2 linked regions of the Candidatus Ruthia magnifica str. Cm (Calyptogena magnifica) genome follow. The protein of the gene in region 2 interacts with the protein of the main gene of each other region in a pairwise test. Links are inferred from orthologs where the notes say so. Each region holds a gene or a part of one and is shown on either strand. Other genes may lie near its edges.

Evidence for each region.
Region 1: the proteins of rlmB (region 2) and tsaE interact in binary tests that used the Escherichia coli proteins (3 or more experiments, as listed by UniProt). The link is inferred for Candidatus Ruthia magnifica str. Cm (Calyptogena magnifica) from one-to-one orthologs.

Annotation. Positions count from the first base shown.
Region 1 is NC_008610.1:909,860-922,008, reverse strand. The notes cover bases 6,725-9,687. They hold tsaE (tRNA (adenosine(37)-N6)-threonylcarbamoyltransferase complex ATPase subunit type 1 TsaE), read right to left. Parts: upstream 8,460-9,687; coding sequence 7,989-8,459; downstream 6,725-7,988. Other genes in these bases: RMAG_RS04250 (hypothetical protein), read left to right, coding at 9,457-9,687; RMAG_RS04255 (calcium/sodium antiporter), read right to left, coding at 8,444-9,397; RMAG_RS04265 (cobyrinic acid a,c-diamide synthase CobB), read left to right, coding at 6,725-6,973. Outside these bases: sulfate reduction electron transfer complex DsrMKJOP subunit DsrK, read left to right, coding at 1-850; RMAG_RS04285 (NAD(P)-binding protein), read left to right, coding at 917-2,881; RMAG_RS04280 (hypothetical protein), read left to right, coding at 2,911-3,294; sulfate reduction electron transfer complex DsrMKJOP subunit DsrO, read left to right, coding at 3,291-4,022; nrfD (NrfD/PsrC family molybdoenzyme membrane anchor subunit), read left to right, coding at 4,048-5,250; more of RMAG_RS04265, read left to right, coding at 5,273-6,724; more of RMAG_RS04250, read left to right, coding at 9,688-10,050; RMAG_RS04245 (uroporphyrinogen-III synthase), read left to right, coding at 10,054-10,800; RMAG_RS04240 (hypothetical protein), read left to right, coding at 10,839-11,282; metF (methylenetetrahydrofolate reductase [NAD(P)H]), read right to left, coding at 11,651-12,149. UniProt on the Escherichia coli protein: Required for the formation of a threonylcarbamoyl group on adenosine at position 37 (t(6)A37) in tRNAs that read codons beginning with adenine.
Region 2 is NC_008610.1:584,288-601,313, reverse strand. What follows is about bases 12,117-15,074. They hold rlmB (23S rRNA (guanosine(2251)-2'-O)-methyltransferase RlmB), read right to left. Parts: upstream 13,989-15,074; coding sequence 13,245-13,988; downstream 12,117-13,244. Other genes in these bases: RMAG_RS02675 (LPS-assembly protein LptD), read right to left, coding at 14,887-15,074; RMAG_RS02680 (peptidylprolyl isomerase), read right to left, coding at 13,989-14,885; aceA (isocitrate lyase), read right to left, coding at 12,117-12,822. Also shown: RMAG_RS02745 (symmetrical bis(5'-nucleosyl)-tetraphosphatase), read right to left, coding at 1-119; Co2+/Mg2+ efflux protein ApaG, read right to left, coding at 119-490; 16S rRNA (adenine(1518)-N(6)/adenine(1519)-N(6))-dimethyltransferase RsmA, read right to left, coding at 474-1,226; 4-hydroxythreonine-4-phosphate dehydrogenase PdxA, read right to left, coding at 1,219-2,217; RMAG_RS02725 (efflux RND transporter periplasmic adaptor subunit), read left to right, coding at 2,414-3,589; RMAG_RS02720 (efflux RND transporter permease subunit), read left to right, coding at 3,597-7,001; lipA (lipoyl synthase), read right to left, coding at 7,092-8,039; lipoyl(octanoyl) transferase LipB, read right to left, coding at 8,017-8,631; RMAG_RS02705 (YbeD family protein), read right to left, coding at 8,638-8,916; RMAG_RS05830 (hypothetical protein), read left to right, coding at 9,986-10,135; RMAG_RS06250 (hypothetical protein), read left to right, coding at 10,144-10,335; RMAG_RS02695 (hypothetical protein), read left to right, coding at 10,299-11,036; RMAG_RS05825 (hypothetical protein), read left to right, coding at 10,991-11,152; more of aceA, read right to left, coding at 11,518-12,116; more of RMAG_RS02675, read right to left, coding at 15,075-17,026. UniProt on the Escherichia coli protein: Specifically methylates the ribose of guanosine 2251 in 23S rRNA.

The sequences.
Region 1 (12,149 bases), 330 kb from region 2 along the record:
CACCCCATCGGCAGACTTTTTTGCTGAACCTCATATTGATGGGTTAATCGGTTATGGTAAAGTATTTCATCAAGATGGTGTTAGTTGGACGTTAAGTTCATATGCTTCTGAAGGTGCAAACTTTGGTATGTTTATTGGTTCTTATGATGTAATGCGTAAGGCTGCTTTGCGTATTCGTAAGGCAGCACTTGATTTAGAAGTGTCACGGGTTATGGTGGGTGAGTGTGGACATGCTTGGCGTGTTGCTTATAGTTTTTGGAATACTCTATCAGGCGTAGGTGCAGGTGCTGCCGATGAATTTGGTCAAAAATTACAAAACCAATTAGATCCTCGTTATCCACAACCACAACATATTATTGAATATACCCATGACTTAATTCAAAGAGGTAAATTAACCTTTAATAAGTCTGCTAATGATGATCGAACGGTTACTTTTCATGATTCATGCAATGTTGCCCGTGCAACTAATATGGGTGGTATTTCAGGTGGTCAATTTATTTTGCCACGTGATGTTATTAAAGCTGTGTGTAATAATTATGTTGATATGGAACGTAGCACAATTAAAGAGGCTACTTTTTGTTGCGGTGGTGGTGGTGGTTTATTAACAGACGATTTAATGGAAATTCGTGTGAAAGGTGCAATGCCAAGAATGCAAGCACTGAAAGCAGTTGAAAAAAATAATGGTGTTAATACACTGGCTGCTATTTGTGCCATTTGTAAGTCGCAATTTTCTAAAGTACTACCTAAATTTGATTTTGACCCGTACATGATTGTGAGTGTTCACCAGTTAGTGAGTGAAGCAATTATTATGGATAAGCCACAAACAGAAGCCCAAAAGGACCAACCATAAACTGATACTGATGATGCCACGTTGGTAGAAACAGCAGAAACTTAAACGAAAATAAGGAGATTTGATATGCAAAAGAACCCATATGGCGTACCAACTAAGGGCTATAATCACACATTCAGATTATATACCGATGATGGTGATGAACTAAAAACAGTGCCGTGGAGTCAAAAAATTTTTAAAGAAGACACCTCTCATAAGTGCCCTACTTATGTCACTCAAACGCCACCTTGTCAAGGTTCGTGTCCTTCAGGACATAATATTCGTGGCTGGTTAGATATTGTTCGCGGCATGGAGAAGCCTTTTGGTGACTTATCTTGGCAAGAGTACGCATTTCAACGCGCTACAGATTCAAATCCATTTCCATCAGTGATGGGTCGTGTTTGTCCAGCACCTTGTGAAGATGGTTGTAATCGTAATGAAGTCGAAGATACGGTCGGTATTAATGCGGTTGAGCAGTTTATTGGCGATAATGCAAAAGTTGAAGGTTATACGTTTAAAATTGATGTTAAAGATACAGGCAAAAAAGTTGCTATTATTGGTGGAGGTTGTGGCGGTTTGGCAGCAGCACTTAAATTACGTCGTCAAGGCCACAGTGTAACTGTATTTGAAAAATATGATCAATTAGGCGGCATGATGATGTACGGTATTCCTGATTATCGTGTACCACGTGATGTATTGTCTTATGAGATTGATCGTATTATCAATACAGGCGTTGAAACTAGAATGAACACGAAAGTTGGTGTTGACGTTACTATTGACGAATTAGAAAAAGAATTTGATGCTGTTTTGTTTGCAATAGGCGCTATGAGCGGTCGTACATTGCCTATTCCAGGTGGTGAAGCAATAAATTGTGTCTCTGGTGTTGCTTTTCTTGAAGCGTACAATCAAGGTCGTTTGAAACACATTACAGGCAAGGTGATTTGTATTGGTGGTGGCGATACTTCAATTGATGTTGTGTCAGTTGCACGCCGCTTGGGTAATATTAATAATGCTGCTGAAAAAGACCGTCCTGAACATATTATCTTTAGTGATACAGCGCATGATGTGGTCGATACTTCTAAGCGCTTAGGTGCAGACGTATTGTTAACAACACGTTCTACCGTTGAAAATATGCCAGCAGCGCAAGAAGAAATTGATGATGCAACTCGTGAGGGTGTTGAAATTCAAGGACAGTTACAACCTGTTGAAGTAGTTATAGAGAAAGATGGTCGTGCAACTGCACTACGTATGATTCGTTTAGAAAAAGATGGAAATACGCCAATTGAAGGCTCTGAATTTGATACTGAGTGCGAGTTGATTGTTTCTGCCATTGGTCAAGGTGTTGATTCTGAAGGTATGGACACTTCCTTTTTTAATGAACATGGATTTATTGATGCAGATAAGAACTATCAAGTACCTAATAAACCAGGTTTCTTTGTTTGTGGTGATGTGGTTCGTCCACACTTATTAACAACTGCTATTGGTCAAGCATCAATTGTTGCTGAAAGTATTGGTGATTATCTCGTGGGCGCTGATCAGCATACTCGCCCTAAGATTGATGTTAGTTATTTTGATTTAATGAATAAGTTAAAAGAATGGGACCTTTCTCCTGAATCTTATGAGTTAGATTCTAATGTTGCAGTCTCAACAGATACTGCTGATTTTGCGGTGCATAATTATGAAGATCGGGCTTTTGCCTCCATTATTCCACATACGGAATTATTTTTGGGTCATTTTGATTATGAACAACGCAATCAACGCAATCATAAATTGGTAAATGTTGACAACGTACTAGGTAATTTTGATGAACGTTTAATTGGTTACACTGAAGAGGAAGTACAAAAAGAAGCAGCTCGTTGTATGTCTTGTGGTTTGTGTTTTGAATGTGATAACTGTGTGATGTATTGCCCTCAAGATGCGGTCTTTAAGGTTAAGAAAGACAAGGCAACTCTGGGTAGATATGTTGATACTGATTACAATAAGTGTATTGGTTGTCATATTTGTGCTGACGTTTGTCCGACTGGTTATATTCAAATGGGCCTTGGTGAATAATTCGATTTAATCTAAGTGTAATAAAAATTATGAATCATTTGCTGGTTGTTTTTTTAAGTTTGTTGATAGGTAATGTGTTTGCGCATACTAACGAACATGATAATCTTGGTGAGCAAGCCAATTCTATTAAGGCATCTGGCAAAGTATTTCATGAAAGTATTTCGATTATTCGAAAAATGCATCCTGAATTTTTACGTCATAAGCGTGATAAAACCTTGCGCCAAGGTGTACGAACGAATGAATATTCTTTAAAAGGTTGTGTGTCGTGCCATGCTAATAAAAATAAGACAATCAATCAGTACTATTCAGTTAATAAGAAGGATCAATTTTGTTCAGATTGTCATGAACAAGTCGGTGTTAGTCTTGATTGCTTTAGTTGTCACCGCACGAAACCAAAGGAAGGTTCATTATGAGTAAAATATTAAATCGTCGCGATTTTATTAAAACCACGAGCACAACAACAATTGGTGTTGCTATAGTTACTAGTGGTATTACCTTGACAGCGTTTGCCAGTACTAATAAAACACCGGTGACCAATGAAAAACGCTGGGGTATGTTGATTGATACTAATAAGTTAAGTGAAGTTGATATTGATGGCATGGTTAGCGCTTGTCAAAAGGAGCAAGGATGGGGCTCTGAGGTACACTCAACAGACAATCAAAAACCAGACTGGATTAAAAAACTAAAGGTTAAAGATAAAGCCACTGGTAAAGTTAGTAATCTTGCATTGATGTGCCAACATTGCAAAGAGCCACCTTGTGTTGATGTTTGTCCAACAAATGCCTCTATGAAGCGTGAAGATGGGATTGTATTGGTAGATAAGCATTTATGTATTGGTTGTCGTTATTGTATGATGGCTTGTCCATATGACGCTCGCTCGTTTGTACATGAGACACTAAACAATCAAAAAGAACACATGCCTCGTGGTAAAGGCACTGTTGAATCTTGTACAATGTGTGTACACAAGGTTGACAAAGGTGAGATGCCTGCTTGTGTTGAAAGTGTAAACAGTGATGCTGTTATTTTTGGTGATTTATATGACGTGTCAAGTAAAATTAATCAAACCTTGAAAACAGTTCAATCTACACAAATTAGAGCAGATCTTAATTTAAATACTGGCGTGCGCTATAGTGGTATTTAAATAATAAATTTAATTTGGAAATTTTATGAGCAATATTCGTTTTGAACAAATTGAAGGAAAAAGTTTAGGATTCTATATACTAGTTGCAGGACTGTTGATTTTAATTTTAACTGCATTAGGTAGTGCATATTATATGGAGCATCATGGTCATTTTGTGACTGGTATGAACAATCGTATTGTATGGGGCATGCCACATGTGTTTGCCTTGTTTTTGATAGTAGCGGCGAGTGGTGCGCTAAACGTGGCTTCAATTTCTTCTGTGTTTAATAAAAAATTATATAAACCCTTATCACGCTTATCTGGCTTAGTTGCGTTATCGTTATTAGCTGGTGGTTTAATGATATTAGTGCTTGATTTAGGTCGTCCAGATCGTTTGATTATTGCCATGACTGAATATAATTTTAAATCAATTTTTGCTTGGAACATTATTTTATATAATGGTTTTTTTGTTGTGGTTGCTGTTTATTTGTGGTTACTGTTTGAACGCCGCATGAATAAATTTAGCCGAAAAGCTGGCTTGATCGCTTTTGGTTGGCGCTTAATTTTAACCACAGGCACAGGCTCTATTTTTGGATTTTTAGTTGCTAAACAGGCTTACGACGCTGTTATTATGGCGCCTATGTTTATCATTATGTCTTTTGCTTTTGGTTTAGCATTTTTCATACTTATTTTAATAGTAAGTTACCAGTGGACTAACAGGCTTTTAGGGGATGCTGTGGTTAATCGTTTGAGTAACCTTTTGGGTGTGTTTGTCGCAGCGGTAATGTATTTTGTGACTATATATCATTTGGGTAGTTTGTACTTAGCAGAAAATATGGGTATTGAAAGTTTTATTCTTTTTGATGGCAGTATTTATACAAAATTATTTTGGTATGGGCAAATTATTTTAGGCGGCCTAATTCCAATAGTATTGATTTATCATCCGACCACTAAGGGTAATCGCTCAATGTTAGGCTTGGCTTCTGTGTTAATTATTATTGGTGGACTTATTCAGTTGTATGTTATTATCATCGGTGGTCAAGAATATCCTATGGAATTATTTCCAGGTAAAGAAATTTTAGAAGGTTATGGTGGTATTGCTCAATATTCAGCTTCGTTACCAGAAATTTTTCTTAGTATTGGTGGCATTGCTTTGGCAATCATTGTAGTGACATTCTTAGTTAAATTTTTAGCATTCTTGCCAGAGAGTTTGGCTGATGATGTGGCTGATCCGCACTATAAAAGCTAATTTGATTATAATAGGGTAGATAATGCCTTCATCATTTTACTTATCTGCTGCTCATAAATCCTCAGGTAAAACTATTATTAGTTTGGGATTGTGCGCTGCATTTAAACAACAATCTTTAAAGGTTCAAACCTTTAAAAAAGGACCTGATTATATTGACCCTATTTGGCTTACTCAAGCCAGTGGCGTTCCTTGCTATAATTTAGATTTTTACAACATGACTGATGATGAAATCATCCAATTGTATAACAATCAAAGTGTCAATAGTGATCTTACTATTATTGAAGGCAATAAGGGCTTGTTTGATGGTATGAGTGTTACTGGTGGTGATGCCAATGCCGATCTTGTTAAATTGTTAAATATTCCTGTGGTATTAGTGATTGACAGCACAGGTATTACCCGTGGTGTGGCACCATTACTTAGTGGCTATCAGGCGTTTGATAAAAATTTAGATATTGTTGGTGTTATCCTTAATAAAGTAGCCAGTGAGCGCCATGAGTCAAAATTAATTCAAGCTATTGAGTATTATACTGATATTCCTTTGTTAGGCTGCGTGCGTCGTTCTAAATCACTAGTGATTGATGAGCGTCATCTGGGTTTAATACCTGTCAATGAAACATTACAATTGCAAACTTTTATCAACAAAGTTGCTAGTATTATTATAGATCAAGTTGACCTTAACGTATTAATGAATTTAAATTGTATTAAATTTAATAAGCAAATTATTAATACTAATACAATTAAGAAAAAAATCACGGTTGCTATTGCTAAAGATAGAGCGTTTAGTTTTTATTATCAAGATGATTTGGATAAATTTGAGTCGTTAGGTGTTAACATAAAATATTTTGACACACTTAAAAATCATAATTTGCCAGTATGTGATGGGTTATTTATCGGCGGCGGTTTTCCAGAAATGCAACTTAAAGCGTTAAATGCCAATCAACTCTTACTAGAAAATATTAAAACCAAAATAGAGCAAGGCTTGCCAACATATGTTGAATGTGGTGGCTTGATGTATTTAACTAACAGTATTACCTATAATAAACAAACCCATCCAATGGTAGGTGTGATTGATGCAAATACGTATATGACACCCAAACCTGTTGGTAGGGGTTATGTTGAGTTGACACCAACCGATGAGCATTGTTGGTCTAACGTGTCTAAGCGTATTTATGCTCACGAGTTTCATTACTCAAAGCTTAAAAATATTAACGTCAATACACGTTATGCTTTTAAGGTTTTGCGCGGTGTGGGTATAGATAATAAGTTTGATGGCATTATTAAGCACAATCTTTTGGCTTCGTATACACACTTACGTAATGTAACTGGTAATGCGTGGGTTGTACAATTTGTTAACTTTATAAGAAAGATTAAAAAAAAAATCATGATTATAATTACAAAAAAAGCAGCGAATGAAATTATTTTATCAGCCTATAATCTAGAAACACAGGGACTATTAATTCGTTTTGCTGTTGATAAAACTGATGAAGGCTTCCAATACCTAATGGGCTTTGATGCTCGCAATGACAATGATATTCATCTTAAATCTAATGATATTGAGTATATTTTTGTTTATGAGCAGAAAACACTGCTTGAAGGCATGGTGGTGGATTTTGACAAAATAGATAAAGATAGCGATTATCATTTTATATTTATGAACCCAAATGATCCAAACTACGAGCCGCCAAAAGAAGGACATGCACCTGATAAATCAAATAAAAAATAGCTCATTCAGGTTTTATTTGTAATAATCTAGGATGTCTTGATAAGTTGTACTGGCAATCTTATCCTATTGTTTTGAATTGTTAAGTCGTTCGGCTTCAGGGTTAGAAATAAACGCAGTTTCAACTAATACAGAAAGAATAAAAGGTGTTTTTAAGATAACAAAATCTACCTTTTGCGATATTTTTTATACAAATAAACTAAAACCCTCACTTATTCGTTTGAGAATTTTAAATCCTAGTTTTTAACTTTGAATGTCTAGATCTTTTCTAAAAAATTCCATAAAATTTTATTCAAATTGATCTTCTTTAATTAACGCCTCATTAACCACAAATTGATCAGCTATATTTTTCAATTTTTCTAAATCTCTAGCAAATTTGGTTGAGCCGTCACGTTCTGACAAAGTATAAACTGAAGCACTTCTAGTTTTTGTACATTTGACTGAATCAAATCATTATGAATTGAAATAAATAACGAAGCATAGTTGGTTTAGTCAAACTAACATAATAATCCATCGTCTAATAAAGATGGTTTTCATGCCTCGGTTCGATTGATTTTTGAGTAATTTTCAGGGTTAGTATACTTTTCTTTTAAATACCGATAACCCAGCGTATCTGAGTTTTCATGACCATGACTTGTTATATTTTTAACCTTACTTGGTTGGTTCCCTGATTATTGAGCTTTAGGGTGTAATTTTTTAGCAGTTTCGAACGTAAATATTAACGTATTTTTCCAATGTACTGATCTTGATAAAAGAGCTTTTATAAGTTCGATTAAGTGATTTTTAATTTTTAAAACAACTTATTTTTTTGTCCATTAATTGAAAATTTAATATTTGGCTTAATATTAATGACAATTCTAGCTCGCTTAGGCGATGTTCAAAAATGAAAGTTAAATAACGTGGTTTTATTGTTTGCATAAACATTACTAATAAAGAGAATAAGACGAATAAATGTATTTTTCAATACAAACAAATCCTCTTTGTTTATTGAATTAAAAGAAATTGTATTTGAGATTTCTTATAAATTGATGCATGTGAGTAGCTGACTTCCAACTTGTGTATATGCAATAATTTCCAGTTCACGCTTATCAAAATCATTAGTGATTTTAATTACCATATCTGCTGGAGCAATCATACCTTTGCCTAAATTTGCCCATTCAATCAGTTGAATGTGATTAGGCGCTAAATATTCTCGAATACCAATATATTCTAATTCTTGTGCATCGCTTAATCGATAACAGTCAAAGTGATGAATATTGACTTTGTCATTAATATAACTTTCTACCAGAGAATAGGTGGGGCTTTTAACTCGATCAAACCCATAAAATTGAATAAATCCTCTAGCTAGAGTAGTTTTTCCAATTCCTAAATCACCTTCTAAATAAATAACTATGCAATTATTAATTAATTGAGCACATTGAGCCAATTGATGCGCAAAATCATAAGTCTCAAATTCACTGTGAAGGGTTAATTTCAAAATAATTGCCATATATAAAGACCAAACATACCAATAAGAACAAACCCTTTAAAACGATTAATAATGTGTTTTTTGTTAAATTTATAAGAGACAATAAACAGTAGAATAGTCAACAATAACATGACTGGGTAGTCTCTGCTAATAACCTCTACTGGTACATCTGATGGGTGGATCAATCCTGGTATAGCCAATACCGCAATGGTATTAAATAAATTAGAACCGATGACATTGCCTATCACCATTGCATATTGTTTTTTTAAAACACTTGTGATTGATACTGCCAGTTCTGGTAGACCGGTACCTAGTGCCACTACACTAAGCCCAATAATTAAATCTGAAACACCAAATACTTTAGCCACTTCTATACTGCCCCAAACCACAAGTTTTGCGCTAGAGATCAAACTCACCAAATTCACAATCAACATTATCCAAGTTTTTTTAACCTGAGTTTTGCTTACATTGTGTTCGAATTCGTCAAATTCGTGATACATTTTATTTTTTGCTTGCTTTATAGTATAAGCAAAAAATAAAACCAATAAAGACAATAAAATCATACCATCTGTAAAATCAAGACGATAATCCCACAACAATAGCCCCAAACAAAGTGTGACAACCATTAAAAATAGCCATTCTTTTTTAAAAACATCCCCTTGTACTTCAATTGGGCTAATAATTGCACTAATACCTAATACTAGGCTAATATTGAAAATATTAGAACCAATAGCATTGCCAATACTAAGTCCTGTATTACCTTCTATAGCAGCAAGTGCTGACACTAGCATTTCAGGCGTACTAGTGCCAAACCCAAAGATAATTAATCCAATAATGAGTGGCGATATCTTGAAAATATTAGCAATTTTTGTCCCATTCTCAGTGAATTTATCTGCACTCCAAATTAAAAGTACAAATCCTGATAATAAAGCAATAATTGGTAGTAGAATATTCGACATAATTAATAAAGAAATCTTTGTATAAAATTTTCACTTATTATAAAGACATATAAATCCAAATGAACAAAACAGAATTCTTAATTGGCCGTAGTGGCTTAGATTTACTTGATGATTTTTACCCTGATGATTTGCCTAATGAATGGCGTTTTGACTATTACTCAATCTTATTCAAAGCTTTGGCTTTAAAAATTGATACTGAAGAAGATCTAGAGCAAATATTTACAGAATTAGAAGACTTTGATGAAGTGTTTGAATTGGTTATATCCATTGAACAGGCGCAGTTATTAGATGTAACTCAACTTACATCAAAACTTAAACTGATTTATCAATATCGGTCTCAGTTTAATTTATTTTGTGAACTTGATGAGCAGCCAAGTGATGAAGTAATGACGATATTAAGTGATTATCAATTATGCCTCCAGTCTAATAAAAAACTAAAACTTGATTTAAATACCAAATTAATTACAAACAAATATTTACATTTTAATCAATTGCCCATTCGTTACACTTCTAACGTTTTGGATGAAAAGCAAATTCGGAATTTTTTGCAAGATATATTGCTTATTAACACTAAAACTGTACTTATTTGCAAACATGCAGAAAGTGAAACGTTGAATAAAATACGAATTATTGCTGAAATATTAGGATTCTAATTAGTGAATGTATTATTAACTAGACCACTTTTACAAGTAGAAGAGTTACAATCTATGGTGACTAAAAGTGGCAATAAACCACTTTTGTTTCCAACATTAAAGCTTAACTCTATTGATGCTAAGGTAGAAAATAATTATTATGATGTGATTATTTTTATTAGTGTCAATGCTGTTGAATATGGCTTAAAAATTCTTAAAACAATTAGTTATCATAAGATTTTTGCAGTGGGTAGTGCTACTGCTAGAAAATTAAGCGAGAATGATATAGAGATTGATGATTTTCCTAGAAAAAAAGCTTCCAGTGAAGCGCTCTTAGCACTTGATAGCGTAGCTCAATTGTATCATAAAACAATTCTAATTTTTAGAGGTCAAAGTGGTAGAGAAGTCTTAAAACAAGGACTAATTAAACAAAATAATCAAGTTGAATACGTTGAAGTGTATGAACGTGTGAATCATAATATTAACTCTTTACATCGTCAATCACTTGATGAATTGTTATCAAGAAATGAAGGCGTTATTAGCATTACTAGTATAGATAGTATGAAATTACTAGTGAAAATATCCAGTCAGATTCTTGATGTTGATAGGCTTAAAAACTATTTATTAGTTGTTTTAAGTGATAGAATAAAAACTTATGTCAATTCAATTGGATTTAACAAAGTGCTAGTCACGCCGAATACTAGTAATAATGGCATTATTTCAGTATTAACAAATCTTAATACACTTGACAAACCAGTAAAATACAGTTAATTTATCAATCACTTTGATGATTTTTTTTGGAGAGTAATGTGATTAAATTAAGCGTTTCACAAGCAGCACGAAAGCTTGGGGTGAGTCGCGCCCAAATTCAAGTACAAATTAATTCTGGCAAACTGCAAACTCATGAAGGTTACGTAACAACGGATAGTATTAGGTTGGCCTATCCTAAAATAAACTTGCATTTAGAACAAGATAAACATATACAAAAAATGCAACAAATTAAAGCGAATGCTATGTTTAAAACTTGTGCAGCCGATACTGTTAAACAAGAAAATGAACAAATGTTAATCAGCATTATCACTTCGCTTAAATCTAAACTTTACAAAGAAGAGCTAAAGAATGAACACTATGTTATGGTATTTGAAGAATTAGATAGTCGTTTATATGTGCTTGAGAAGTGTTGCCACGCACAAGACAAAGAGCCTTTACATAAACTTCAGTATTGGATTAGAAATCAATCTAGTTTAAATTAGGTTGATGATTTAAAGTAAATTTTATGATAAAACACATCGGAGGTTTTTAGATATAATTTTTTAATTATAAAACGTTATTAATTATTTGTACTTTATTTTTTATGTTGTAATTTTCGGAACTTTTTAACACCGAGGATAAGCCATTAAAAATTGAAACTATTAAAAAATAAAAGTCCAATTAAAACTCAATATGAATTAGCGTTCTGTTCAGTAAATACTAAAGTTAAAAAGAATTTAACTCATTATTATTTATCTAAGTGTTAATAGAAAATTGTTATGTGGGTTTCATAGTTAGTTAACAGTCGTCTAAGCTATAAAACTATGCCTTATTAACATGCCTTGAAAGAATAAAATCCATCGTTAAGTAATTATATGATACTTTTTGCTAGTTTAAGAGAAGGTTCTGCACAATTCATTGAGTAAAAGTGAAAACTATTCACACCTTGGCTTTTGAGTGTTTGACATAAATTAGCAACAACATCAAAACCAAAATCACCAAGCGATTCTAGATCGTTTTCATAAAGTTTGAGTCGTTCTAAAATCCACTTTGGAATTTGTGTGCCACACATATTAGAAAAGTTAAGCAATTGAGTGTAGTTAGTAATTGGCATAATTCCTGGTGTAATCGGGATGTCCACACCTAATTTTTGTACATCATCTTTAAATCTAAAATAGGCATCAGCATTATAGAAGTATTGTGTAATTGCACCATTAGCACCTGCTTTAATCTTGTTAACAAAGTGTGTTAGATCACTTACAATATTTTTGGCTTGTGGGTGCATTTCAGGATAAGCTGCTACCTCAATATGGAAGTAGTAATTATATTCAGATCTGATAAATTCAACCAATTCATTGGCATAATGAAAA
Region 2 (17,026 bases):
TTAACTACATCGCCTAAAAAAAATAGTCGGTCTTTATCGCTTGAGAATTTAATTGTTTTTAACAAGGCTTGTAAAGCGTCAAAACAACCTTGAATATCGCCAATTAAATAATCTGACATTAATGTAGCGTATAAGGTTTGCTGAGCACAAATTCAGGAATTTGCACATTAAAACGCTCGCCATAGTCATCAACCATACCATAAGAGCCTTTCATGGAACCAGTTAAGGTTTTGATAATAGCACCTGAGGCGTACTGAAAAGATTCTCCTGACGCCAAATGAGGCTGTTGACCAATCACACCTTCGCCAATAACATCTTCAATATATCCAGTTTCATCTTGAATACGCCAATGACGTGTTAAAAGTTGCACGCCAACATTGCCCTTGTTAATAATTGTAATGGTGTAAGCATAGGAGTACTGACTTGCATAAACATCAGACTGATGCTCCAAATAAGTCACTTTAACCTCTATTTCAATGTTGTTTTTCATAGTCTTTTGTTAAGGTAATAAAATTATCAATTGTTAACATTTCGGCACGTTGAGATAAGTCAATATTAGTTTGCTTTTGAGTTAGTATTGATTTTAAGCAATTCTTAAGCGTTTTTCTGCGTTGTGAAAATGCTAATTTTACAACTTTTTCAAGTATTTTAATGTCTTTAGTTTTTGGCTGTGTTAAGGGTTTTAAATGCACAACGGCAGATTCTACTCTTGGTGCAGGATTGAATGATTCTGGTGGTACAATAAAAATCATCTGAACATCAAAAAACGCCTGCATCATGACACTTAAACGTCCATATATTTTAGAGCCATTATTTGCTGCTATCCTTTCTACAACTTCTTTTTGCAGCATAAAGGTCATGTCTTTTATTTTGTTTAAATTTTTAAGTAAATAAAAAAGAACATGAGAGGAAATATTATAAGGTAAATTTCCAATCACCCTGATTGGTATGGGTACGACGTTTAAGTCAAATTTAAGCACATCGCCCTGATGAACGATTAAATTAGAATGTTTAAGTGATTCTAAAATTGAAATTAAATTTCGATCAATTTCAATGACGTTTAATTGGTCTACATAATCTAATAAAGGTAGTGTTATGGCGCCTTGTCCAGGACCGATTTCTAATAAATTATCATCACGTTTTGGGGCGATGGTGGCAATAATACGATCAATAATTCTATGATCAACAAGGAAGTTTTGTCCAAAACGCTTACAGGCTTTATGCATAAGACGATGCCACTTGTGAAAGTTGGCGTTTTTTACGATTGGCTATTAGTATTTGTGCATAATTCAGCGCAGTATTCAAACTACCAAGGCTAATATTTCCAGTACCAGCAAGACTAAGTGCACTACCATGATCCACTGAGGTTCGGATAAATGGCAAACCCAGTGTGATGTTAACCGCTTTTTTAAATCCTAATGTTTTTAGTACTGGCAAACCTTGGTCGTGATACATAGTAAGTACACAGTCAACACCAATCAGCGCATCAGGTGTAAAGGCTGTATCAGCAGGTACACTACCTACAAGATCGCACCCCTGGCTATTTAGTTTTTTAATTAAAGGGTTGATAATTTCAATCTCTTCCATGCCTAAATAGCCATCTTCGCCTGCATGTGGGTTTAAACCACACACAATAATCTTAGGTGTATCGATACCGTCATTTAATAAGAATTGATGAATAATACTAATGGTTTTTTGTAAAGATTGCGTGGTAATATTTTGAGGTACTTCTGAAAGTGGCATGTGCGTGGTTGCTAGTGCTACCTTTAAGTCACTTGTTGCCAACATCATGACTGTTTTATCAGTATTAGATAAGTTAGCTAAATATTCAGTATGGCCTGTAAAATGAATTCCCGCTTGATTAATAATGCTTTTATGTACCGGTCCAGTAACCAAAGCATCGCATTGTGCGTTAAGACAATACTCAGTTGCGCGATCAAGTGTATTTAACACATATTGCGCATTGTTTTTGTTTAAAATACCGCACTTTACAGGAGTGTTAACTTTAATTGGATAGATAGGCAGTTCATAAGCTGAACTAGCTTGTTCAGATTCAACGATTTTTATATTTAAATTAAGTTGTTTTGCACGATTTAATAAGACATCTGGATCTGCAAATAACAAAAGATTTTTATTTGATTTTTTTTGAGCGTAAATAACAGCCAAATCAGGTCCGATGCCTGATGGTTCTCCAACGGTGAAAGCAATGGTCGTCATTAGGTCAATATTGTGAGGTTTTTATAGCGAAATTTGTCCATAAAAGTAAATAAAGTTATTTAAAAACAAATATTTATACCAATTATGATAAAAGCAATTTGTCTTTTTTAAAGAAAATAATAGATACAGTGTATTTTAATCATATAAAATTCTCGTTAAAGTTTATTTTTTTCACTTTAAAAAAAACAAACCAATTATGAACTCATCAGTTTTACTACTATTCACATCAATTTTATTGATGTTTTCGTTATCTTCTCAGACGCAAATCACATCATTTGGTGCACCTTTTAGAAACGTAAATCAAAGTGTTAATAATTTTGAATCTGCTTATAATGTCCAGGTTGTGAGTGGTATGTCACTTGATAAAAGAGTACTTTTAGGCGGTTCAGTCATTTCTTCTTCGCAGGTTAATTTGGTTGCTCAAGTTTCTGGCGATGTGTTAAGCATTGGTGGTCAAGAAGGTGACATGTTTAAACAAGATTCGATTTTAGTCACATTAGAACAAGAATCTATTCAAGCACAAAGAGATTCAGCTTATGCAGAAATTGCCTCAGCCAATGAAGCACTTAGAAATGCAGGTGTTCAATATTCACAATCAATCGTATCCCCAAACTCAGGTGGTATGTTTGGTAGCGTACCAGGTATGTTTTCAATGTTTACTGATCCTATGTTAAAAATATCAGGTCAAGGTAATCCAGATTTTGACAAGTTTGCTAATAGAACCTCTAGATATACAAACTATCAGCAAGCCAAAAATAAACTCAAGCAAGTTGAATCACGCTTAAAGCAAGTTGAATCACGCTTAAAAGATGTTAACATTAGTGCACCATTTGACGGTGTGATTGTGGCTAAAAGTATTAATAAGGGTGATGTTGTTCAGCCTGGTCAAATTTTAATAAAATTTGCCAATATTAAAAATCTTCAAGTTGAAGTGAATGTGCCTTCAAGACTAGTCAGAAGTCTAAAACTTAACAAAACATACCGTATTAAATTGGATATTGCCAACATTGTGGTTGATGCTAAACTTTCACAAATTTATCCCATTGCAGATAATGCCAAACACAGTGTTAAAGTTAAGTTTGATTTGCCAGCAAATGTGCCAGTATTGTCAGGCGCATATGCAGAAGTAGAAATTTTTGAAACAGACTCTGGTGTACTAACACCCACCATTCCTGAAGTGGCTATTATGTGGCGTTCTTCATTGCCAAGCGTGTTCGTTATTAATTCATCAACCAATAAAACAGAATTAAGATTCATACGTTTAGGTGAACAAGTTGGCAAAAATAAAAAAAGCGTTTTGTCAGGTTTGAAAATTGGTGAAAGAATTGTGGCTAATCCAAACATCTTAATGGTTTCAGGCATGAGTATTTAATTTAATTATGACAAATAAAAATTACGAGGTCTATGAAGATTTTGAGTTAGGTATTGCTGGAAAGCTCTCTAAGGCTTTCATTACTTCGCCATTATCCATTATCATATTTTTCGCTATGTTGAGTGCAGGCATTATTGGTTTAATTTCAACCCCAAGACAAGAAGACCCTCAAATTTCTGTGCCACTTATTGACTTATTTGTCGAATATCCAGGGGCTTCTTCTGAGGAAGTGTCAAATATTATTGTTAAGCCTTTAGAGCGTTTAATGTCAAATATTTTGGGCGTTAAGCATGTTTATTCTGTTAGTGATAAAAGTCATGGCATTATTACTGTTGAGTTTGATGTGGGCCAGGAAATGAACGCCTCTATTATCAAAGTACGTGACAAAATGTTGGCAAATCTTGATTTTATGCCGCCAGGTGCTAAGCAACCACTCATTAAGCCCAAAGAAATTGATGACGTGCCAATTATTAATTTAACGCTTTGGTCAAAATCACTTGATGATGGACAGTTACGCTCATTGAGCTTGGAGTTGTTACAACAACTTGCTAAGGTTAAAGATACTAACAATGGCTTTATTGTTGGGGGGCGTAAGGAAATTTTTCATATTGATGCTTATCCAGGTCGTTTAGCTGGACATGGTATCTCTATTCAACAAATCGCCAACACAATTGGTAATGCTAACGTCAGGGGACACACAGGCAATATTGAGCTAAATGGCTTTAGGATGGAGGTTTATTCAGGTGATTTTTTTAGTAAAGTTGAAGATATTGAAAACCTGGTAATTACAGTTAGCGATGGTAAGCCAATTTATGTACGTGATGTAGCTGATGTGTATTATGCTCCAGAAGATGCCGAGCATATGGTTAGTTATTATACTGGAAAAGCAAACAAAACAGGTAAAAAAGCTACTGGCGAACAAGCTGTAACCATTGCTATTGCAAAAAAATATGGCACCAATGGCGTGGAAGTAGCACAAAATATTCTCGCCAAAGTTGAAGCGTTAAAGGGCAGATTAATTCCTGATAATGTAGAGGTTAGTGTTACTAGAAACTACGGAGAATCTGCAAAAAACAAAGTAAACGCTTTGATTAAAAAATTATTTATTGCCACAGGTGCAGTGACTATGCTTGTTTGGTTTGCTTTGGGTATTCGTCCAGCTATTGTTGTCACACTGGTTATTCCAGTTGTATTATTGATGACCATTTTTTCTGCATGGATGTTAGGCATGACCATTGATAGGGTGAGTTTATTTGCTTTGATTTTCTCAATTGGTATTTTGGTGGATGACGCAATTGTTGTTACCGAAAATATTTATAGGCGATGGCTGATTGATAATAAAATTACCATTGGCACTGCAATTGACGCAGTACGTGAAGTGGGCAACCCAACAATTTTAGCAACTTTTACTGTGGTGGCGGCTTTGGTACCCATGGCAGCAGTGAGTGGTATGATGGGTCCGTATATGGCTCCAATCCCAGTACTGGGATCGGTTGCAATGATGTTTTCATTATTTGCAGCATTCGTTTTTACGCCTTATTTTATTATGGTGTTTGCGCCACCTTTAAATGTATTGCGAAAAATGCACAAAAAAGAAGAAAAAGAAACGAAGATTATGTTTGATTTTTTTCATTCAACCATTTCTAAACTGTTCAATATAAAGGCATATGGCTGGAGTTTTTTAATTGGATTGGTTGTTGTTTTTTTTATATCAATGTCAATGTTCTATACCACTTCGGTTCCTGTAAAAATGTTGCCATTAGATAATAAGTCTGAATTTGGCGTGGTGTTAGACATGCCTGATGGTACAGCATTAGCGAATACTGCTTCAACCTTACATAAAATGGCACAAGTATTGCGTAATATGCCAGAAGTGGTTGCCGTTCAATCTTATTCAGGTACTGCCAAGCCTTTTGATTTTAACGGACTAGTAAGGCATTATTATTTAAGACAATCTCCCTCAGAGGGTGAATTGCAAATTCAGTTGGTTGAAAAGTCAGAGCGAGATCGTTCTAGTCATGAGATTTCTTTAGAAGCAAGAACTTTGGTTAAACAAATTGTGGAAGATGCAGGTGCTAATTATGCTGTTGTTGAAATGCCACCAGGTCCTCCGGTATTACGCCCCGTAGTTGCTGAAGTATATGGTCCAGATAAAGAAACACGTCATAAACTTGCAAATGATTTGACGGAATTATTTAAAGAATCTAACACAATGACAGATATTGATAATTTAATGCGTGATAAATATCCAGTTATTAATTTTCAAGTGGATACGGCAAAAGCTTCTCGATTTGGTGTTAGTGTTATGACCATTAAAGAAACACTTTCTATGGCTATGAGTAGTTTTAATGTAGGCACGATTCGATTAAAGAATGCACTTGAACCTTCTCGTATTTGCCTACAAATACCGTTATCTAAACGCTCTCAATTGTCTTATTTAACTCAATTACCTGTACCTTCGCAACATGGTGGTATGATTCCAATTTCAGAGTTGGGTTCGTTTAGTTATAAAAAGGAAGATGACTTAATTTTCCACAAAGACTTAGCAGATGTTGAATATGTGTTGGGAGAGCCTAAAGGTCGCTTAAGCGCGCCAATTTATGCAATGATGGGTGTGGATGATTTGTTGCTTAAATATCAAACGATTGATGGCAAACAATTACAAGGTGAATATCTAGGACCGCCAACAGATCAAACTGTTCCAAGTTTTGAATGGACGGGTGAATGGACGGTTACTTATGAGACTTTTCGTGATATGGGAAGTGCATTTGCTGTAGCACTGGTGGTAATTTATATGTTAGTTGTATGGCAGTTTGGTAACTTTATTATCCCAGCTATTATTATGGTACCAATTCCATTAACATTACTAGGCATTGTTCCAGGTCATTGGTTGTTAGGTGCAGAATTTACAGCCACTTCAATGATTGGCTGGATTGCATTGGCAGGTATTATTGTACGAAATTCTATTCTATTGGTTGACTTTACTGTTCAAGAATATGCCAAGGGTATGCCGTTTTTTGATTCAGTGATTAATTCATGCTCTTCACGCACACGACCTATCATGATTACTGCATTTGCATTGGTTGGAGGTTCTAGTGTTATTTTGTCAGATCCCATCTTTCAAGGCATGGCAATTTCGTTATTGTTTGGTGTGCTAGTTTCTACTGTGCTTACTTTGGTCGTAATCCCACTAGGTACTTTATCTGCTGGTGAGGCTGCTTGTAGAAATATTGCAGTTAACATGGGACTTCTTCCTGGTGATGCAGATGCAGATGTAAAATACAATGTTGAAAAACCAGTCAAAGCTAAAAAAATAGACAAAGATCCTAAAGAGTGGATAAAAACGGTTTTAGATAGAAAAGATCAAGCTAAAAACGAATTATTGAAGAAAGAAGACAAGAGCGATTTATGATTCGAAACGTTACATTCACACCTTTTATTACACAAAAGAGAAAGATGACACTCAGAAAATTTTCCTGTTTATATTTTTTCCTACTAATTTTTAACTTATTAATTCGCCTTTGATTTGTAAATCAGCATGATAAGAAGAGCGCACCATAGGTCCGCTAGCAACTTGAGAAAATCCTAATTTAAGTGCAATTTTTTTGTATTTATCAAATTGATTCGGATGAATGTACGCCTCAACAGCTAAATGATGTTTGCTTGGCTGTAAATATTGACCTAAAGTTAGCATATCTACATTGTGTTTGCGTAAGTCTTTTAAAACATTAATAACTTGCTTTTCACTTTCACCCACTCCTAACATTAATCCTGATTTGGTAATGACAAATGGGTGTTGTTGTTTAAATGCTTTTAGCAATCTCAATGAATAATTATAATTTGCACCAGGACGTACTTTTTGGTATAGGCTTGGTACTGTTTCCAGATTATGATTAAATACATTAGGTGAGCAAGATTTAAAGACTTCAAGCACTTTATCAATCCTACCTCTGAAATCTGGAGTTAGAATTTCAATTTTCACTTTGGGTGTGCTTAGCCGGATATTATCAATACACGTTTTAAAATGTTGAGCACCACCATCACGTAAATCATCCCTATCCACTGAAGTAATTACCACATACTTAAGCTGCATTTTTTTAATGGTATTAGCCAGATGTTTAGGTTCATCTACGTCGAGTGCTTTTGGTTTGCCATGAGCAACATCACAAAATGGACAACGACGCGTGCAAATTTGCCCCATAATCATAAAAGTGGCAGCACCATGGTTAAAACATTCACTTAAATTTGGACATTGTGCTTCTTCACAAACTGTAAATAGTTTCTGTGATCGAAGTGTTTTTTTTAATTGCTCAACTTTTTGGCTAGCAACGTGCTTAATGCGAATCCAATTTGGTTTTTTAATGGGCAATCTCTCGGAATCAGGCTTAATTTTTAAACGCACCACTTTAGATTTACCTTTTAGGCTTTTAATGTCTATTTCTTGCAACATGATTAATGAGTATTTGGCTAAGTTTCTCAGCAATGGTATTTAAGGTATCTCTATTTTCCGTTAAATTACAGAGTTGTGTTACTTTCAAATCTTGATATCCACAAGGGTTAATTTGCATAAACGGAGATAAATCCATATCCACATTAAGACTCAAGCCATGGTAAGTTCTTGATTGTTTAATCTTTAAACCTAGTGCTGCAATTTTAGCATTATCAACATACACACCTGGTGCGTCTGATTTTAGATGTGCTTTAATAGCATAGGTTTTTAATAAATCAATGATTGAATTTTCAATGATTTCAATCATTTTTTTAACTCCAACACCAAGACGCTTAAGGTCAATTAAGCAATAAATAACCACTTGACCAGGACCGTGATAAGTAATTTGTCCGCCACGATCAGTTTGAATAATAGGAATGTCACTACTTGACAAAATATGTTCTGATTTACTAGAAATACCTTGTGTGAACACAGGATTGTGTTCTACAGTCCACAGTTCATCTTGAGTATTTTTATTACGAGCATTAGTAAATATTTTCATCTGTTCCCAAACGTTTAAATAATTTTGACGCCCTAGGTCGATAATACGCATAAGAATTTATAAAACATAAGACACTAAATGACAGTCTTGTAGATCTTGATTAATGGCATCCAATTGAATTCTACTACTGGCGATAATATGAATGCTAAAAGACATATAATTACCTTTAGAGCTGTGCTTTTTTGTTATTTGATTAGGATGTAATTTGTCAGTATAACGCTCAACAATGCTGTAAATAGTACGTTGAAGTGCTTCACAATCCTTGCCAAGTACTTTAATGTGATAATCACAAGGAAAATTGAATAGTGTTTCTGAAGTAAGATTAATGGTAGTCATGTCAAGTGATTTTATATTTTGTTACTGTAAAATAGGGCCTGTTTTAATAATTTCAAGTATTCATGCGTCCAGAACAAGTCAGTAAAATTCTTAATGAAGAGTTAGTATCAGTGATGCAAGGTTATCATACACCCGTTATGTTATGGGGTGCACCAGGAATTGGAAAGTCCAAAATTATAAGTGGCAACCAAGAATAGGGTTAATATTATTGATATTCGCTTATCACAAATGGAGCCTAGTGACCTTCGTGGTATACCATTTAAAAATGGAGATTTAGTTGACTGGTCAGTGCCTTCATTATTACCCGATTCAAAGCGTCATGGCGAGCAAGGTATTTTATTTCTTGATGAAATTACCTCAGCACCACCAACCATATCAGCTTATTCTTGACCGCCGTTTAGGCGATTATATTGTGTCTGAGGGCTGGGGGGTGATATTTGCTGCAGGAAATCGCCAAGGTGATCGAGGCCATGCCTGCACCTTTGGCAAATCGATTTTCGCATTTTGAGCTTGATGTTGACTTGAATGATTGGGTGACGTGGGCATATAAAAACAACATTGATGAACGTATTATTGGTTTTTTACGTTATCGTCCTGAACATTTATTTGAGTTTGACGCTAAACACAACCCAGTTGCTTTTCCATCATCAAGAACTTGGGAATTTGTACATAGAGCGTTGAATAAATTTGGCACTGATTTATCTTTATTTAGACAAGCTGCTAGTGCTTGTGTTGGCGAAGTGGTAGGGGTTTGAAATTACTACGTTTGTTGAACACATGTCTAATTTGCCTGATCTTGAAGCTATTATTAATGGCGAAAGTGTCTCAATTCCTAAAGAGCTTGATTTGCAATATGCAATTTGTGCAGCAATAGCAGGTAGAGCAATCAGCGTTTAAGACACTAATTATGCTGAAAAAGTATGGGGCCATATTCTTAATTTTGCTAAAAACTTTCCACAAAAAGAATTGGGTGTTATGCTGGTATCAGATATGCAACGTGGTATTGGTAGCGATATTTTTACCATCCCTGAATTTACTGATTGGGCAAATAAAATTGCTGATATCATGTTTGATTAAAGCTATTGAACTTGAACCACAGGAAAGGGTTATTGTCGAAGATGTTGTGATTGAAAATAACATTGATAAGATTGATTTGCAAGCAGTTGAGGAAAAGCTAATTAAAGCACGTACACAACTTATTCTTGACAAACCTTTTTAGGTAATTTAGTGCTTCGGCTACCACTTAAAACCGCTGATTCTTGGTGTAAGACGAGTGCAACTGACGCTAAAAGCTTTTATTATAATCCAAGTTTTATTGACCAGCAAATTAAGTTTGTTCTTATTCATGAAGCCATGCAATTGTGCATTAACGCAAATGGGATTTGGCTTGTGATTTTGCCATTAATCCACTTTTGGTAAAAGAAGGGTTTCATCCGCCACTTGATTTACCTATTTTTCATAAATATCAAGGCATGATTGCAGAAGTAATATACCCAATGATTGATGATAGTATTGATACTAAACCTATGGATCAGTATTTATATGATGACAATCCAAAAGATGACGCAAATGAGTCTGATGGTGGATTGCGTGAGGATAGTCTAAAAGACAATAACAAAGATAATCACCAAAACAATATAAACTCTTCTGGCTTGGTAGATAAGCCAAGTCCTTTAACACTAGATGAAATTCAACAATTAAGCAGTAAATGGCAAAAAAATCTTGCTTCAAGTGCACAACAAGTGGGAAAATTAGACGGTGGATTTGTTAAATTAATTGATTTCTCCTATGCTAGACCATCACGTCTTAGTGTGGCAATGCAATATTGTCATCACTTAGATCTAACCAAATTGATATTACTGTTGCCATTGACACTTCTGGCTCAATCTCATCAAGATGAAATTGATGAATTTATAACAGAAATTAATGCCATTAAAAGCAATATACTCGCCTCAATTACATTAATTGCTTGTGATGAAAAAGTTAGTAAAGAACTGATATGGCATTTTGAAGCTTGGGACGCTGACATTTCCAGCATCATTAGGCGGCGGGTAAAGGCACTAATTTTAATCCTGTGTTTGATTATGTTAATACACAAGATACCATACCCAGTGTACTGATTTATTTTACTGATGCCAAAGGCAAGTTTCCAGAATTTGAACAAAGCTATCCAGCGATGTGGCTTGTTAAAGGCAAGGAAAATATACCGTGTGGTCATCGTATTCAATTAAATTAATCACATGAAAAATTTTATGCCATAAAACACAATTATTCATTAATGCTAGATGTTTCGCGAACAATATAGTCTATGGATTTGATAAGGTAAAGTAACTTCTCATGAGAGAAATTATGAGTGATTTTTCTAGGTCGTGCATGCTAATTAATGTTATTATCATGACGTCCGAAATACTCTCACCAAAGCTCATAACCATTGCTATTTTTAATTAAATCTGTTAAAATATAAATCCTATTACGCACTAATAACATCAATCTTATAGCAGATTCACCTGACATTTTAGTTAATTATCTTTTAAGAACTACTTTTTTGTAATTTTTCTAAAAAGATGCTACTTCAAGCAAATTTGAAACAAGATTAACACTTTAAAATTGCGCCGCCTCTGTTGAACCTGTTAAGGCGGTTACCGAAGATGTATCGCCTTGAATAACAGTAGTAACATCATCAAAATAACCAGCCCCCACTTCTTGTTGATGAGAAGCAAATGTGTAGCCCTTTTCTGCTGCTGCAAATTCAGGCTCCTGAACTTTTTCAACATAATGTTTCATGCCTTCACCTTGAGCATACTCATGAGCAAGTTCAAACATGTTATACCACATATTATGAATACCAGCTAGAGTGATGAATTGATACTTATATCCCATGGCGGCAATATCCTCTTGAAAGGAGGCTATTTGACTATCGTTTAGATTTTTTTTCCAATTGAATGAGGGCGAACAATTATATGCTAATAGTTGTTCTGGATTGTTAACTAATACTGCTTGAGCAAATTCACGAGCAAAACCTAAATCTGGTTTTCCAGTTTCACACCATACTAAATCAGCATATGGTGCGTATGAAATACCGCGTGAAATGGCTTGCTCAAGACCATTTTTAACAATATAAAATCCTTCTGGAGTACGTTTACCAGTCACAAATCTTTCATCTCTAGGATCTACATCAGACGTTAATAGGGTTGCTGCCTCAGCATCAGTTCGTGCTAATACAATCGTAGGAATACCCATTACATCTGCTGCTAAGCGTGCTGAAGTGAGTTTTTGAATCGCTTCTTGAGTGGGAACTAAAACCTTGCCACCCATGTGTCCACATTTTTTAACCGAAGCTAACTGATCTTCAAAATGAACGGCTGCTGCACCATTGACAATCATATTTTTCATCAACTCATAAGCATTTAATACACCACCAAACCCAGCCTCAGCATCAGCAATAATAGGTAGAAAATAATCAACATACTCTTGATCGTTTTGATTGATACCTTTTGCCCACTGAATTTCATCAGCACGTTTAAAGGTATTGTTAATGCGACGCACCATTGTTGGTACTGAGTCATACGCATACAAGGATTGATCAGGATACATGGTTTCTGATGTGTTACCGTCAGCAGCAACTTGCCAACCTGATAAATAAATTGCCTCAATACCTGCTTTTGCTTGCTGCATCGCTTGACCTGCTGTGATTGCGCCCATACAATTAACATAACCCTTTTTAGAAGAATCGTTAATCAGTTTCCATAATTTTTCAGAACCTAATCGTGCGTAAGTATATTCAGGCTGTATGGAGCCACGTAGACGTACAACGTCTTTCGCATTATAAGCGCGTTTCACATTTTTCCAACGTGGATTCTCAGCCCAGTCTTTTGTCAATACATTTGTTTGTTCTTGTCTATTCATAAACAATCCCCCTAGTGTTATTTTAAAATAGTTTGTTATACGTTTATTTCAAGATCAATCATACATAGGTGATTTGAATTTAAGGTTGTTTTTTCATGTAGTGAAAAAACAATAAATAGAAAAAATTTACATATTTTTTCTATAGGAAAGACCATGTTAAGTTTGAAAAAAATTTGCACTAGAGTAGAATTCAACCACGTATCAAATACCACAAACTTTTGTTGATTATAACTACGTTATACGTACTGTAAACCAAAACTATTGCATTGATACACAACCTTTGTTTTTAAGTGCCATTTAAAAACACTAATCATTCTGGATGCTTGTGATGAAACAGCTTCGTTTTTTATTTTCAATTTTAACTGATAATAGTTGTTTTCATTGCTAACCAAATATGTGCGTAAAATTCACATAATTTGAGCCTATAGAAGACGCTGTCTATTTACCTCAAAAAGTGTCACTCCTGTGGCAACAGATACGTTTAAACTTTCCACCTTGCCTTGCATGGGAATTTTAGCTAATTGATCACAAGATTGTTTGGTTAACCTTCTAAGTCCAGAGCCTTCAGCGCCCATAATAATAGCATTTGGTATAGTTAAATCTATTTGATAAATGGAGATATTAACAGAGCCATCTAAACCGATTACCCAAATGTTTTTTTGTTGTAGCGCCTTAATGGTGCGAGATAGATTGGTTACCTGGAAAATTTTTAGCTGATTAAGCGCACCTGCAGAAGTCTTATGTACCAGTGAATTAATAGGCGCTGATCCATTTTTGTTAATGACTACACAATGAACCCCAGCTGCGTTAGCACTACGCAAGCAAGCGCCTAAATTTCTAGGGTCTTGAATAGAATCAAGTATTAAAATAAAACCAGCATTATCCAATTTAGACACATAAGAGATTAACTCGCCTTGGTCGGGTAGGGTAGGTAATAATATTTCAGCTGCAACACCTTGGTGGGTTTGATGATTACTTAATTTATCTAATTGAATTTTGGTACACCGCTGAACACTAATACCAAAATTGTTAAACTCAGAGGTGAGAGTGTTTAAGCGTTTATCACACCGTTTATTTAATATAAAGACCTTAATAAAACATGTAGGATTTGATTTTAACTGCGCTTGAACAGCGTGAAAACTAGTGATAATAATTGATTTTGACATCTATAACTTATTGTCAAAAATTTCAATATAAGCCTCTTTTCTTAATTTTTTTATCCAATCATTAAAATAGATATTTTCTTTTTGACGTATTAATTTAGTTTTAAGTTCAATCAAGTAGTTATCAACACTACGTTTATCAATAATTTTAACAATTCTCCAGACTTGTCCTATTTTAAATGGCTGTGATAAATCACCTACTGAAAGGTTTTTTAAATTCTGTTTAAAAATTTCCGGTAATTTTAATAGATTAAGCCAATCAGATTTACCACCATTTTTATAAGAAGCGTCCTGCGAATAAAGTTTTGCTAAAGTAGAGAATGAATCACCTTTGTTAATTTTCTCGCTTAGATCAATTAAGAAGTCTTTAATCAAGCTATCTTTTGATCTCAATAATGAGTCTACTTGATCAATAGAATTAACGGCGATTTGTGCAATTTTTATTTGTTGCGTTAATTTGTTTGAATGATTAGGGGTTTTAATCAATTGCTTAATTATTTCAACCTCAGTAAGTTTAATATCAAGATTTTCAACAATAAATTGTCTAAGACCCTCTAACGATAAACTTTGTTTTACATGGTCAATAACTTCATCAAATTTAGGTAGAGATTGTAATTGCATTAAGTTTAAATTATTATTTGAGGCAATGTTGCCTAACATGCTATTAATCGCATTTTCTTTTGGCGTAATGTTTAGTTGCTTAATTTTCTGTAGTTGCAAAATTAAGTCTATTTGTTGATTGACCAAGACTAACTTTTGCACTTTGGTATGATTAGATTTAATGTCAACACTAATTTGGTCAAAAGTGACCAAATCATCATTAACAATGGCAATAATACTGTTAGGTATGGTAAATGCATTCAATGAAAATGCACAAATTAGTAGTAAAGTTTTGTTCATTTTAAAAATTATCAAGATTAACTAAGTAATTAGGTACATCTTCTTTTAGGCGTTTGTATAAATTTGAAGAGGTAACGCTCAATCCTTTAAGAACCAGCTCGAATTTGGTCACATAAGCATAATCATTACCACTAACATGTTCTTTAAAGTGCGCTAAACGCATCGCCCAACAGCAAGATGCATAAGCAATTCCTGTGGTTTCTTTGTTAGTAATTGAATCACTAATGGATCGATTAATGCCAGCAAACACATGTATTTTCTGTGTTAGTGGATAAGCGCCATATAATTCAGCTAATTTTTTACCATTATCATTATGATGTGCCAAAGTTAAAAATTTTTTAGGGCTTAGAATGTAACCAACCGAACTATTACGTTTACTTATTTTGTTGGTTTTTGGATTGTATTGCAGTGAATTATTAAAAGCAAAATCACGTATCATTAAATTAGCCGACATGGTAGCATCAGAATATTTTCTTTGGCTAGTTAAAACGCCACTACCATTCATACCTATGTCATCAAATCGGTATACTTGAGCTATTTTTAAACTTAAATAAGTATCACCCATTTCTTCGTCAATAAAATCTGATTCAAGACCAAAGGTAAGGTCATTAGCACTGGCAATTCTATCAATACCTGTAAATTTTTTCCCTGAAAATAAACCTTCATATGAATCATTTTTATCATCTGAATCAAAATTAGGAAGTACACTTTGGTCTTTTTTAGGTGTATAATTGTAAGCCAGTCTTGGAATTAGAGTTTGGGTTAAATTTGTACCAAATAAGGATATTTTTCTTTCTAAGAAAAATTTAGAATCAAGATTAAAACTAGCAATATTGCGCTTTTGATTAGCAACATCATTCATCGTATAATCGGTTGTTGATAAATTTAAACTTGGGGTGAGTGAATAGTTATTAGTCCTTAATGAACGACTAAATTTTGCCTGTACATAAGTGCGCACTCCAGTTTTATTGGTTGTGATGTTTGAGTTTTTATGTATAAATTTTGTACTAATCAATGATAAATTAACATTGCGCCCACCTAAAACTTTATAACCTTTGTTAAAAGATAATTCTGGTGCACGCGTGTACGAAGCACTACCATTATTAATGAGCTGCTCTGACTCAGCAAATAAAGACATGGTTAAATTTTTCTTTTGGTTTTTATAAGATAAATCAACATGAGATTGCAATTTTGTATCCGAAATATTACTATGAGTAATTTCTTTAAAATAATTCGAATCTGACACTCGATTAGTAATAATACTTAAATTAGTTTTGGTACTAAATAAGTCTAATTTTGAATTTAATAGCCAGCGCCTATTGTCAGTAATTTTATCTTTATCTAAATAAAGACCTTCAATTTCAAAACGCCCATAACCTAAGTAACCATTGTTAGTGATAAGTTGACGATATTTGCCTTCAAGTGCACTACCACGACTTGATAACTGGTTTAGTACTAAAAGAAAATCGCGATCAGGAGCAACATTAAAGTAATAAGGAATTCTAACTTGGTAGTTGTTGCCCTTATTGGTGACTGATTCATTGTAACTACCAAATGTTGGTGCTAAAAATCCAGAACCACGACCTTCCAACACCCATTCATAATGAGGAGAATAAAAAATAGTCTTTCCTAAAAACTCAATAGTAACATCTTCTGCCACACCCTTGTTTGCTGAAGAATTTAATGTGATTTTGCCAGCCTTCATTTGCCAGTCAGAATTACCAAGTGGGCATAAACTATAGCTACCTGAACTAAATACTTGCTTAGTGCCATCATTAGTCACAACTTGAGCGCGACCATTTATCATTGAATTAGGATAATGAAATTTGACCTTATTTAGTGTTGTATGAGTTACTTCGCCTTGTTTTTCAACCACAGCCTTATCACCAGTAAGCATAAGTTCGTTGTCTTGAAATTTAACATGACCAGTTGCTATAGATGTTTTACTAAACTTGTTAATACTAATTTCGTCAGCACTTAGAAAATATGTGCTTGAATTTAGTGAAACATTACCTTTTAAAAGGTAATGATCATCTTTAACAACTTCACTATAATTTGCTTGAACATCAAGATCTTTAATTTTGTCTGAAAGTACTTGTTTCTGAAAAAGTAAAGCATTGTTTTGGCAGTCTAACACTAAA